2 linked regions of the Nodosilinea sp. E11 genome follow. Each later gene encodes a partner of the first gene's protein in a complex. Links are inferred from orthologs where the notes say so. Each region holds a gene or a part of one and is shown on either strand. Other genes may lie near its edges. The genes, in order: RRF56_RS15615 and RRF56_RS03445.

What was found.
Region 2: RRF56_RS15615 (region 1) and RRF56_RS03445 share a complex: the UniProt entries of both Bacillus subtilis proteins name them as parts of the possible RNA degradosome complex. The link is inferred for Nodosilinea sp. E11 from one-to-one orthologs.

What each region holds. Positions count from the first base shown.
Region 1 is NZ_CP136520.1:3,028,037-3,034,679, forward strand. The notes cover bases 1,518-4,476. They hold RRF56_RS15615 (polyribonucleotide nucleotidyltransferase), read left to right. Parts: upstream 1,518-1,902; coding sequence 1,903-4,050; downstream 4,051-4,476. Other genes in these bases: RRF56_RS15620 (hypothetical protein), read left to right, coding at 4,166-4,453. In the rest of the region: RRF56_RS15605 (low-complexity tail membrane protein), read left to right, coding at 1-748; RRF56_RS15610 (hypothetical protein), read left to right, coding at 944-1,144; tpiA (triose-phosphate isomerase), read left to right, coding at 4,571-5,296; RRF56_RS15630 (pentapeptide repeat-containing protein), read right to left, coding at 5,586-6,341. UniProt on the Bacillus subtilis protein: Involved in mRNA degradation. Catalyzes the phosphorolysis of single-stranded polyribonucleotides processively in the 3'- to 5'-direction. Necessary for competence development in Bacillus subtilis.
Region 2 is NZ_CP136520.1:184,598-191,067, forward strand. Bases 1,909-4,694 are described here. They hold RRF56_RS03445 (ATP-dependent 6-phosphofructokinase), read left to right. Parts: upstream 1,909-2,591; coding sequence 2,592-3,797; downstream 3,798-4,694. Other genes in these bases: RRF56_RS03440 (hypothetical protein), read left to right, coding at 1,988-2,464; RRF56_RS03450 (benzoate/H(+) symporter BenE family transporter), read left to right, coding at 3,866-4,694. Also shown: RRF56_RS03430 (hypothetical protein), read right to left, coding at 1-441; RRF56_RS03435 (spore photoproduct lyase family protein), read right to left, coding at 619-1,641; more of RRF56_RS03450, read left to right, coding at 4,695-5,056; RRF56_RS03455 (PD-(D/E)XK nuclease family protein), read right to left, coding at 5,108-5,776; RRF56_RS03460 (hypothetical protein), read right to left, coding at 5,892-6,137; FADH(2)-oxidizing methylenetetrahydrofolate--tRNA-(uracil(54)-C(5))-methyltransferase TrmFO, read right to left, coding at 6,300-6,470. UniProt on the Bacillus subtilis protein: Catalyzes the phosphorylation of D-fructose 6-phosphate to fructose 1,6-bisphosphate by ATP, the first committing step of glycolysis.

The sequences.
Region 1 (6,643 bases):
TCAGTTTCGCCAATGGCGGGTTCGATGGGGTGCTTTAGTGGTGCCCATACCCCTGGTTTGGGTTTTAGTTAAACTCTATCCTCTGGCGTTTTTAGCCCGAGATCTGACGCCGTTTGGGGACTGGGGACGGGTAGGGGGAGTCGCGATCGCTGCTCTGAGTTTTTTCATGGCCAACTTGTTTTTGCAGGTGCCAGTAGCGGTACTCCAGGTATTAGCTACCCCCGATCGAAACCTGCAAAAGGTTTTGCCCTATCCAACCGACAAAATCGCTGCCGATTTTAGCTGGTTGGGGTTGTCTGTGGGCCAGATTCTGCCTGTGATAGCGCCACCCGCCTCGGACCAGTCGGCTTCGATGGGTGATGCTGCTGTTGTGGGTAAGTCTACAGTCGATGGGGCGATCGCTCAGGCCATCTCCGCCGAGGGCGATCTCAACCCAAGGCCTCCTGAAGAATCATTGCTGCCTGAAAAATTACCTGAGGCGATGACGCTCCATCCCAAAGTCATACATCCTGAGGCAATACATCCTGAGGCTCTTCATCCCGAAGTGAGCGATGCAGACATCATCCATCCACTCCAGGGTCGTCTAGGGTGGCAGCATCCTGAGAACGATGACTTAACTACAGATTCGGCTGAACATGATGTAATGGCGATGGAGGATTGCCCTCAGCCTACTGAAAAGACGCTGCTACCCGATGCCGGTGCACTGTCGGTGCCGGTACATTCATCAATTAAGGATCGCAGGGGTTAAATTTATATCCATAGATTTTTGTCAATTCAATATACTGTGGTCTTTGTCACAATCCCTGGGGAAGGGTTGCGCTATGGTGTATAGGTAGTCGTTCAACGCTCCAGAATTGTCTCTTAGCTCACGGGTGTTTGAGCAGGCTTGATTCTTGGAATGGCACAGGATTTAGCGTTTATCTAAGCTTTCTTTGAGGCAGCTATGGCCGTAACTCGTTCTGCAAACTCTACACAGCTTTCTGACCACGCCCGTATTTGGTATGGCCTTAAATGTGCGATCGCCGGTAGCTCTGGCTTCAAAAGCTGGAAAGGTGAACTGCCCGTTTCTGAGGCTGAGTCTGCCCCTTTAGACCAATTAGTGCGTCGTTATCTGCGCGAAACATTGGAAACTCTGGCCTATTAGCACTCTGTGCATAAGGCAGCTCACTGTTTTTCAATCCTGGCTCCTAGGATTCGATCACTCTCGGCAAGAGCATCCTCAGCAAGGGTACATCCCAGTTTTGCAAAGTCATTACTCTGACGAACAGCTTGCCTGTGGTTCCCGTGCAGAGCCTGCCCCCGCGAAGGCGTGGGGCGGGGACCCCACGCCGGATAGCTTACTCTCCCGTAGATTTCCACCTGCGTGGGAATGACGCAGCGCATTCACAAAGCCGGGATGCACCCCTCAGCAAGAAATATTGTAGTTTTGCCAACCACTGTAAGCCTGTTGTCAAATTCTGAGGCTATTGGGTTAAGTTACCTACTCGAAGCGATCGCTAGCCCATAACGTCAGCATGTTGGCAATCTAATGAGTTTAGAGGCTTAACGGTCAGCGATCGCGGGAATGAGAACAGTAATGCGATCGCGTTTGAGCTTGCCTTGCAGTCGTTATTGAAATGGTCAATGCCCTTACATCTCAAGACCGCTAGCTCATAGCGCTGGGCTGCGATTGACCTACAAAACCTTGCTGCTTCGCTCACCAATACTGCAATAACGGTTTCTCTTGTTGGCCGTAGCCCCATTTGATCAGGGTTACATTGGGTTGCTGCCAGGCTGAAAACCTTAAGTCTTTTGCCTAATTTTGTCTACGGTGGCCTCGGCAAGAAGCCATTGCCGCCATCGGTGCTAGGATCAGGCCAAAGTAACACAGAAGAATGGAAAAGAGAAAGGACGTAGGCGTACATGCAAGAATTTGAAAAAACAATATCCTTCGGCGGCCGTGATATTCACCTGAGAGGTGGGCTGCTGGCTCCCCAGGCCGGGGGTGCTGTGCTGGTGCAGTCGGGGGAAACAGCGGTTCTGGTGACCGCAACCCGCTCAGCCGGTCGTCAGGGCATCGATTTTTTGCCCCTGTTGGTTGACTACGAAGAGCGACTCTATGCTGCTGGGCGCATTCCTGGCGGATTTTTGCGTAGAGAGGGACGGCCCCCCGAGCGGGCTACTCTGATCTGCCGCCTAATTGATCGCCCGATGCGGCCTCTGTTTCCCCAATGGTTGCGCGACGACATTCAGATTGTCGCGACCACGCTGGCTATGGATGAGCAAGTGCCCCCCGATGTCTTGGCGGCAACCGGCGCTTCCATCGCTGTGCTGCTGGCTAAAATTCCTTTCAGCGGTCCGATGGCGGCAGTGCGCGTTGGGCTAGTGGGCGACGATTTTGTGATCAATCCCACCTACAAAGAAGTGGAAAACGGTGATCTGGACCTAGTGGTAGCTGGCTCTCCCGACGGTGTGATCATGGTTGAAGCTGGCGCTAACCAGTTGCCTGAGGCCGATGTGATTGAAGCCATCGACTTTGGCTATGAGGTGGTGCAAGACCTGATCAAAGCTCAGCTAGAGCTGATCAAGGAGTTGGGCATTGAGGTCGTTACCGAAGCGGAACCCGAAACCGACCCCACCCTGGCTACCTTTATTGAAGAAAAAACGGCAGCGGCGATCAAAGAGGTGCTGAAGCAGTTTAGCCTCACGAAGCCCGAGCGCGATGAAAAGCTCGATGCGATTAAAGAGGAGCTAGTTGCCGCCACTGATGCCCTAGAGGACGATAACTCGGTCAAAGTAGCCGTTGCCGAGAACGCTAAGGCTTTGGGCAACACCTATAAATCGGTGACTAAAAAGCTGATGCGGCAGCAAATCGTCGTAGACAAAGTGCGGGTTGATGGCCGTCAGCTCGACGAGGTGCGCCCCATTTCTTGTCAAGTCGGCCTGCTACCCAAACGAGTCCACGGCACGGGGCTATTTCAGCGTGGGCTGACTCAGGTGATGTCGGTGACCACCCTGGGCACCCCTGGCGATGCCCAGATGATGGATGATCTGCACCCCGACGAAGAGAAGCGCTACCTGCACCACTACAACTTTCCTCCCTACTCGGTGGGCGAAACTCGGCCGATGCGATCGCCCGGTCGGCGTGAAATTGGCCACGGTGCGCTAGCTGAGCGAGCTTTGGTGCCGGTGCTGCCGCCCAAAGAAGAGTTTCCCTACGTCATTCGTGTGGTGTCAGAGGTGCTGTCATCTAACGGCTCCACGTCGATGGGGTCGGTATGCGGCTCTACCCTGTCGCTGATGGATGCCGGCGTGCCCATTACCAAGCCGGTCAGCGGTGCTGCCATGGGCCTGATCAAAGAGGGTGACGAGGTGCGCATCCTCACCGACATTCAGGGTATTGAAGACTTCTTGGGCGATATGGACTTTAAGGTGGCCGGTACCGATACCGGTATCACTGCCCTGCAAATGGACATGAAAATCACCGGGCTGCCCTTGCAGGTCATTGCGGACGCCATCAACCAGGCCAAGCCTGCCCGGCTGCATATTCTAGAGAAAATGCTGGCCACCATTGACACCCACAGAACCGAGCTATCGCCCTACGCGCCGCGCTTGATTAGCTTCAAGATCGACCCCGAAATGATCGGTATGGTGATTGGCCCCGGTGGCAAGAAGATCAAAGCGATTACCGAGCAAACCGGCGCTAAAGTCGATATTAACGACGATGGCACCGTGACTGTGTCGGCGATCGAGGGCGAAAAGGCGATGCAGGCCAAAGCCCTGATCGAATCGATTGTCTTCAAGCCCGCCGCTGGCGATGTGTTTGTCGGCAAGGTAACTCGGGTTATTCCCATCGGGGCTTTTGTTGAGTTTATGCCCGGCCAGGAGGGCATGATTCACATTTCTCAGCTGGCTGACTACCGAGTGGCCAAGGTTGAAGATGAGGTCAATGTAGACGACGAGGTGATTGTCAAAGTGCGTGAAATTGACGGTCGCGGTCGCATTAACCTGACCCGCCTCAACATTCACCCCGACGAAGCGGCGGCTGCCCGTGCGGCGGCTGGTGTGTGAGACTAGGTTGGTTCCCCATTGAGGAACTCCCGTAGGTGACTACGGGCTAGACGTCACTGCCCGTAACCTAAGACGGCCCGGTGCGTGAAACTAGGCTGTTCAGGGAAACTGGACGATGGCTAACCGATTGAAACAGGGTAAGGCTATCGTCCAGTTTTTGATGATGGTTAGCGTGGTGGCGCTGGCCTTGGGTTTCTCTCGCCAAGCTCGACTCGGGCTGGAACTGGCTTCCCCCGATGCCCATTCCACGGTTTACGGCACCTATCTGGCTGCCTGTGTGGTGTACGGATTTCTGTTAGAGTGCAACCCCGTGGGCAACTCCTATCGAGATGCCTCTCTTTATGCCGATATTGCTGCCTCTCTGCAACGCCGCGCCGCCGAGACCCTGGGCTACGATGACTAGGCTCCAGGGTTCTAGGTTGCACCTCGCTGGGGTGAATTGAATTTGATCAGGGGTGCCTTTACTTAGTAGGATGCAGTGATGCGAGTTGATCTGTACAACCCTCGACCTTAAACTACCGTGCGAAAAATTGTAATTGCTGGCAACTGGAAAATGTATAAGACCCAGGGCGAAACCCTGGATTTTCTGCGTCATTTCCTGGGGCAACTGACCGAGACCCCAGACGGGCGCGAAATAGTGCTATGTGCGCCGTTTACGGCTCTGGGGGCACTGTCTAAGAGTCTGCACGGAGCCAGAATTAAGGTGGGTGCTCAAAATATTCACTGGATGCCTGAAGGTGCCTTTACCGGCGAAATCTCTGGGGATATGCTGCGGGAGCTAGGGGTGCGCTTCGTGATTGTGGGCCACAGCGAACGCCGTCAATATTTTGCTGACACCGACGAGACGGTGAATCTGCGCTTGAAAGCGGCACAAAAGTGCGGCCTGACGCCGATCTTGTGCGTGGGTGAGACCAAGACCCAGCGCGATGCGGGAGAAACAGAAGCGGTGATTGCCACCCAGATTGAGCAAGGCCTGGTCGATGTCGATCAAAACAACTTGATTATTGCCTACGAGCCCATTTGGGCGATTGGTACTGGCGACACCTGCGAAGCGGTTGATGCCAACCAGGTGATTGGCGGCATTCGCAAGCTGCTGAAAAACCCTGATGTCACCATTCAGTACGGCGGTTCGGTTAAACCCAGCAACGTCGATGAGTTGATGGCTCAGCCTGAGATCGACGGGGCCTTGGTGGGCGGTGCTAGCTTGGAACCCGATAGCTTTGCTCGGATTGTCAACTTTCAGTGATGTTAGGGGCGCTTTCTAAAGGCATGCTGGTGAAACCGATGCCCTTGGCTGGCAAAACTTAAAATGGGCGCGCGGGCGGCATTGGTTCAACTACTTGATTGCCGCCCTAGAGCTAGATGACGTGGTAATTGGTGGTGGCCAGGTAGCTACTGAAGCGGCTGCCGGAGGGCTGTCGCCCAGGGCACAGTAGGTTATGTCGTTTTAGGTGGGTTTCGCCTGTGAGAACCGAGGAGAGAGCGGTTTGTGGCGGCCTGAGAAGGGGGGAGGAGGTCTGCCTGTAGGCGGGAGTTTAAGGCTGCTGGCGAGGTGATTGCGGTCTGGGCTGATCGGCAATGTTGGCTGCCGCCGTGGGGTCGCAGCCCTGGGAGGGGTTGATGGGTTGGATATAACCCTGGTTGTAGGTGCTACCGTCGGGCATGGTAGCAAACTCTAGGCGTGCTCCGGTGAGGTTGGCATTGGTGAGGTTGGCTTCATAGAGGTCGGCATAGCGCAGATCGGCTCCTCGCAGGTCGGTGTTTGACAGGTCAGCCTGACGCAAAATTGTGCCGTAGAGGCTGGCTTCTGAGAGGTCGGCTCCCTGAAGTTGGGCTGAGCACAGGGCGGCATCGCGCAGCTCGGCTTGGGTAAGAGAGGCGCTGGTCAGGTCGGCTTGAACTAGACTGACGTGGAGCATTTGGGCTTGGGATAGGTCGGCCTGGGTAAGGATGGCCTGGGACAGGTCGGCTCCCTGGAGGTTGGCCCCTTGGAGGGTGGCTTGGGTCAAGTTAGCTTGGTGAAGTACCGCATTGATGAGTTGGGTGCGGGTAAGGTTGGCCCCAGCCATGTTGGCCTCACGAAAGTTTTTGCGGCTGTGGTCTTGACCACTGAGGTCGGCGGCGACTAGGTCGCACTGCTGACAGGGCTGATCGGACGTCGGCAGGGCCGATCGCACGGTGGCTCCGGATTCTGTGGCTATGGCCTCGCCTGATTGATACTGACTGAGCTGCTCACGAGCGACTCGCAGGGCCGCAGGCATGACGGCAGTTAGCAGGACTAGCAGACTCACAACAATATTCCACCGCATAAGTTGTATCCCGTTGCTGATCAAAGACTCTGGTTTTAATACTCGCGGATGATCTCAGGCGATCGGGAGCAGAGGCATTAAGTTGTGATGGAACTAGATCAGGTTGTGTAAAGAAACGCTGAACAGGGTGAAAAATCGGCGGCTGTCTACGTATAAATACTGATACAGCGGAAAGAATTTATCAAAGTATCACAGAGCACCACCCGTGAATTCGCAGATTCTTGCTGATTGATTGCGTATTCTGAAGGGGATTCCGCTGTAGGGCTCTACTGGCCCGGGTTATT
Region 2 (6,470 bases), 2.8 Mb from region 1 along the record:
CTTTTCATCCAGCTCGTGGGCCACAGTGACATGGGCTAAGGTCGCGCCATTGTCGGTGCCGCCCCCGGCGGGAAAAAACGCCTCCAGTTTCAGTTCGCCAATTTCTGACAGGGTGGCAAAGCGAGAGGCGACCACATCACGGTAGCGCTTGGTAGCTTCGCCCTGGTGAATGCGATCGCCGCAGTTGGTGTAGGCCAGGGTCGTCACCGCGCTGGGCAGACTCATGTCGGCCCCGCAGGCCTGAATATCGGTGGGGCTAACTCCGGCAAATTGCAGTTCGTCGCGCAACAGTTGCAGTCCTTTGATCAGGGCGTAGCGATCGCTGACTAACTCATTTAAATAGTTGTGGTAGGCATTGCGCTCCATGCCAAAGCTGGCCGAGAGCTGCCAAAATCGCTCAATTCGCGCCTCGCTGGGGGCTGCGTCAAAGGGTAAAGCCATAGATGATAAACCCCTTCCGGTTCACGGACTGCATTAAATCATGCCACGACCAGCCCAGAATCCAGTCAAGCAAGCCAGAGATGAGGCTCAGCTAGGCCAATTCTGCCTGATGAGAGTCAACTATAACCCTCTGCGATCGCCCAGTCGGTCTTACCGATAGATTACGCGACGACGAGGCTAAGTCCAGTAGAGGATTTTGCCCTGGGGAAACCAGCGCGCGATCGCAGATTCAAAAAAGGTGCGTAGCTCGGTCATGGTGTCTTTGTCGTAGACATATTTAGTGCCGCCAAACTTGTTGCGCTTGGTGGTACGGGTTGACTCGTCGAGGTCAAGGCTGCTGTTGGGGTACCACTGCTCTAGCACCCCCTTAGACCCAGGGGTAAACCGGTGGGAAATCAGCTCAAAGGTGAGGTCGCAGTCAAAGTCGAGGGCACTGGCGGCGGCCTCTAGCAGCTGGCTGTACTCGTCTTGCCAGCCCTCAATCGGCATAATCGGGGCGATCACAAAGCCCACCGGGTAGCCGCCGCCGCCCCGCTCTACCGGCAGCGCCAGCTGGCGAATGGCCTGGAGCCGCTCGGCCACCGAGGCAGTGCCCCCCTCTAGCCGCCGCGATACCGAAGCGGCATTGATGCTAAAGCGGCAGCGGGTGTGGCCCCGGTGGGGCAGAGTTAGCAGGTCGTCAACCGAGTCAAACTTTGACACCCAGCGCAGGCGGGCACGATCGCGATCGCCAAAGTAGCGAATGCACTCAGCCAAGCTGCCAGTCAGGTGCTCAATGCCCAGGGGATCGGTGTAGCAACTGACCTCGTAGGTGGTGAGTCGGTCAGCGCTCTCGTAGTGCTTCAGGTTGTCTAAAATCTGCGGCAGGTTGGCATAGACTCGGATCACGGGCGGCCCCTGCAAACTGCCCGCCAGGTAGCAGTATTGGCAGTGGGCCGGGCAGCCCTGGGCCAGGTGAAACTGCCAGTCAGCCGAGGGCGGAATCGGCGTCAGCTTAAGCTGGCCCGCCGGGGCGGTGACTACGGCCAGGGTGCGCTTGGCGATCGCATAGGTCTCGCGCTCGGTATCCCCTCGCAGACCGCTCAGGCGGTTTTGCTTGAGAAAGTCTACCGGTAGATTGTGGGCCTGCACCCGCTCTAAAATGCGCTGCCCCCAGGGTTCATCTAGGGCGGCGGGGGTAAACAAAACCTGCTCTGGCAGCCAGCGACGATGGCGGTAGGCAGTAGTCAGGGTGGCGGGCTCGGTGCCCGGCAGGGTAGGTGCGATCGCAGAATCGTAAGTCAAAACAGGGAGCCAATAGAACAGCAAGACACAACAGCAACGCCATAGTCTCTCCTCAGCCTAAATAGCTTCTCAGGGCAAAAACATCACTCAGATTGCAGGTTCCGGTGACGAGGGAACGGGGCGATCGCCCCTTTTTCTCTAGCGAAGGGTTGCAGTTGATGAACGACGCTCTGGCTAAAGGCCGATGTCGTCGTGTATCCTGGCGAACGACTCTGATTTCTGTTGTTTTAGATACATTAATAGCGTTTATCTAAGGAAACCCATGGTTAACAAGTACTTACTGTCTACCCTAACCGCTGGTGCGCTAGCGATTACCCTGGCGGCCTGTGAGCCCAGGGCAACTACCCCAGAGGTGGTGCCGCCCACCACAGAAGCCCCAGGCCAAGCGCCGGGAACCACTGAAGTGGGCGATCGCGCCGACTACAACGAAGTGCCTGTCCCTGAAGACGACAGCACGGTGGGTACAGACCCCACCCAAATTGCCCTAGCAGTATTTGGCAGCACCGAGCCAGGGGAAGGTAACTTTACTGAATACGCAGACCTGATCGAAGAAACCGACGCTGGAGCCCTAGTGTTACTCACCCAAACCGGCCTGGCCGACGACTCGGTGAACGGCATGCGCTATCGCTTAGAGTTTGTGCCCGAAGGCGACCAATGGCGGCTCGACTGGGCCGGACAACAGGCCCGCTGTCAGCCAGGGCGAGGCTCTGAAGACTGGACCACTGACCTGTGCAATTAAGCAAAAGTTCACTCTCGTTAGCGAAGATTATTCTGCGTTAAGACTATTAAAGACTATTGAAGAGTGGCGGTTCCTCAGGCTCCATCGGCCTGAGGATTAAGGAGATCAGCCTTTCGGATATCCTTCTATGACAACCACTCAGCGCATTGGCATTCTCACTAGCGGCGGCGACTGCCCCGGCCTCAACGCCGTCATTCGAGCGGTGGTCAAATGCGCCAATCGGCGTGGGTGGGATGTGATTGGCATTCCCTATAGCACCGATGGCTTTATGCAGGTGGCCGACGGCCAGTACGACCCCGACCACCTGCGGCTCACCGACCACGGCTACGACATTCCCGGCATTTTGCAGGGGCTCGATGTGCTGCAATTTCTCAGCGGCACCATTCTGGGCTCGCTCAGCAAAAGCCGCTTCGACGGGCCTGACCAAATGGCCAAAATTTTGGCGGGCTACGAAAAACTCAACCTCGATGCGCTAATTGCGATCGGTGGCGACGGCAGCCTCGATATTATCTACGACCTAGCCCAGCGCGGCGGCTGGAACCTGATCGGTATTCCCAAGACCATCGATAATGATGTGCCGTTTACCGAAAAATCGATTGGCTTCAATACCGCTGTGCAGACAGTGAACAGCGCCCTCTACGACCTCACCTTTACCGCTGCCAGCCACGATCGCGTCATGGTGGTCGAAGTCATGGGCCGCGACGCCGGGCACCTGGCCCTCCACGGCGGTATCGCGGGCGGGGCCGATGTGATTTTAATTCCTGAGCTGGTGCCCGAACTCAACCCCCTAGTTGTTACTCAGATCTGTCAGCACATTGCCGATCTGCGCCAGCGGGGCCGCAAGTTTGCCCTCGTGGTTGTGGCTGAAGGTGTCCATGGCGAAGACGGCAAGCCTCAGCACCTGATTGGCGAATCGTTGGCGACGGCGATCGCCGAGCGCAGCCGCACCCTCTGCCAAACCGGCGATACCGCCTACTGCGATATGGACCGGGTCGAAACTCGCGCCATGGTGCTGGGCCACATTCAGCGCAGCGGCATTCCTACTGCTAGCGATCGCCTGCTGGCCTCAGCCTTTGGCCGCAAAGCCGTAGACCTAATCGCCGAAGGCCGCTACAACCGCCTGGTGGTGTGGGAGGCAGGCCGCGTGCGCTCTAAAGACCTAGGTGACGTGATTGCCACCGTGCGTGAGTGCCACCTGCGCGGCATCTGCCCCAGCCCGGTCGAAACCGATAGCACCATGGTCAAAGTGGCCCGATCGCTCGGCATCTATGTGGGCGACCCCGACACCCTGCCCGACCCCAAGGCCGTTATGCAGGAAGCGCAAGTCGTTTAAGCCCCTGCACCACAGGACAGTTGAGGCTGGCTCCCTGTAGTCTAATCTGAGCAGTCTCGACTAAGACCATGGTTGCCAAAGGCTTTTTCAACGACGTTTCTCTCTCAGCGATCATCGCGGGGTTTGTCACCGTGCTGGTAGGCTTTACCAGTTCAGCGGTGATTGTGTTTCAGGCCGCCCAGGCGTTCAGTGCCACCCCCGCCGAAATCGCGTCCTGGATGTGGGCCTTGGGGTTGGGCATGGGCTTGACCTGCATTGGCCTATCGCTGCGCTACCGTGCGCCAGTGGTCACCGCTTGGTCTACACCGGGGGCGGCCTTGCTGATTACCTCGGCAACGGGGGTGCCCATGGCCGAGGCGATCGGGGCGTTTTTGCTGTCGGGAATGCTGATTACCCTTGCTGGATTTAGCGGTTGGTTTGAACGGTTGATGAGTCGCATTCCCCTGGCGCTGGCAGCAGGAATGCTGGCCGGGGTACTGCTGCGCTTTGGGCTGGATGTGTTTACGGCCATGCAGACCCAATTTGCCATGACCTTTGCCATGTTTTGCACCTACTTAGCCATGCGCCGCGCCCAGCCGCGCTACGCCGTAGTGGCGGCATTGGGGGTTGGTATTGCGATCGCAGCGCTGCAAAACCTGATCCAGTTCGACAGCGTGAGCCTGCAACTGGCTAGGCCCGTCTTCACGGTTCCCCAGTTTTCGCTCGGGGCGACGATTGGTGTGGCTCTACCGCTGTTTGTGGTCACGATGGCCTCTCAAAATGTGCCGGGGGTTGCCGTGCTGCGGGCCTCTGGCTATGGCACCGTGCCGATCTCGCCCGTCATTGGCTGGACCGGAGCCGCAACGGTGGTGCTCGCCCCATTTGGTGCCTTTGCCCTCAATTTGGCCGCCATTACCGCCGCCATTTGCATGGGGCGTGAGGCCCACGAAGACCCCGGCAAGCGCTATGTAGCGGCGATCGCCGCCGGGTTTTTCTACCTGCTGATCGGCTTTTTTGGCGCTACCGTCGCCGCCCTATTAGCCGCCTTCCCGCCAGAACTGGTGCTGGCGATCGCCGGTCTGGCCCTGTTTGGTACCATCGGCAACGGCTTGTTTACCGCCCTGCAAAACGAAGGCGATCGCGAACCCGCCCTAATCACCTTCTTGGTCACCGCTTCGGGCATCACGCTCTTTGGCATCGGCTCTGCGTTTTGGGGGCTAGTTGCCGGTTTACTAGCCCTGATCGTGTTTCAGTTCAAGCGCCCATCGTTAAACTCATAACCCTTCATGTTTGCTCTGAGGCACAGAACCAAGGATTGCTGAACCAGCCCCTCAGCGCCGCCGTCGATACTCAAATTCTCGCAACCGCCGCTGAAATTGCTGCCAGTGGTCATTCATCTCGGCTAGAGAAACCTCGAAACGCTGGGCGGGCTGGTCAGCCAGGGCGATCGCCACCAGCCCCTTTTGTACCTCTAAGCCAAAGTCGGCATACACCTGAGTGGCCGCCGCGCGATAGGCCGCTATCTGCAAAAAATAATCTTCCAACCACTGGGGCTGCTTGGGGCGCAGCGCCGTCTTCCAGTCGCACAGGTACAACTCACCGTCAATCATCACCAGCGCATCGGGAAAGCCCACAAACCCCGCCCTGTGCCACACCGCCCCTTCCACCAGCAGCACCTCTTCTACCTGGGCCAGTACCGACTGAATCGAGGCCCAATAGCCTGCTAAATCAGCCGAAATTTCGACCGGTTTGCCATTGAGGTGGGCGGCAATTTGCTTGTGCAAGCGAGTGCCCGCCGAAGACGCGTTGCCCGAAATGCGCTGGGCTTCGTCAACGCCCACCCGCTGCCGCCAGCGCTGAAGCGCTTCTCGTGCCTCCTGGGGTTTGGTGGCCGACAGCACGGTTGTGACACCGGGATAACAGCGGCCCTCAACCTCGTAAAGCATTTTATGATCGCGACGCACCCGTTTGGCCGCATAGCGAGGAAGTCGATGCACCATAGCCAAAAATCCTATACCGTCACGAAAGCCAAAACCCATCGCCGAGCACTTGGAGCAACGGCAATGGGTTTTGGGCAAGATTGGGTGGGGTGTAGCAGCGATCGCCAGCGACCCGCTAAACGTTGAGCCCTTTCTTACTGCGCTTTAACTGCTTATAAAGCGTCTTAATTTGGTCGTAGGCTTCATCGGGTGAAAGCTTGCCGCCGGTTTGCAGACCAGAAATGTAGCCAATGCGGTGGGCGAATTCCTGCAAATTGGCATTAAACGTGAGTTGCTGGGGCGAAAACTCACCGTAATAGCGACTGCGGGGGCAGAGAAAATTGTCAATTTCGTTACGATTAGAAGAATTAGATTGGGTCATTGAGTCACCCCCATTTATTTTATTAACCTAATTATAATCTTCCCTTAACCAATGTCGATCGTATCAAGGCCCTCAGCGATCGCCCCCCTTCTCACGATAGAAAATGCTTTGGTATTACTATTTGCCTAACTAAGGCTGGTCGATTGAACGACCAGTATTGTCTCAGGCAGAGAGGCTAAGGCTGGGTTGGTGCAACTCCAAGGTTTGCTCTACCGCCCAGGTGTGCAGGTCTTGCAAAGCGCGATCGCGGTATTGGCCGTAGCGCTCTTTTTTGCCCCGCACTTTTACCGGCAGGGGCGGCAAAATGCCAAAGTTTGGCGGCATCGGCTGAAA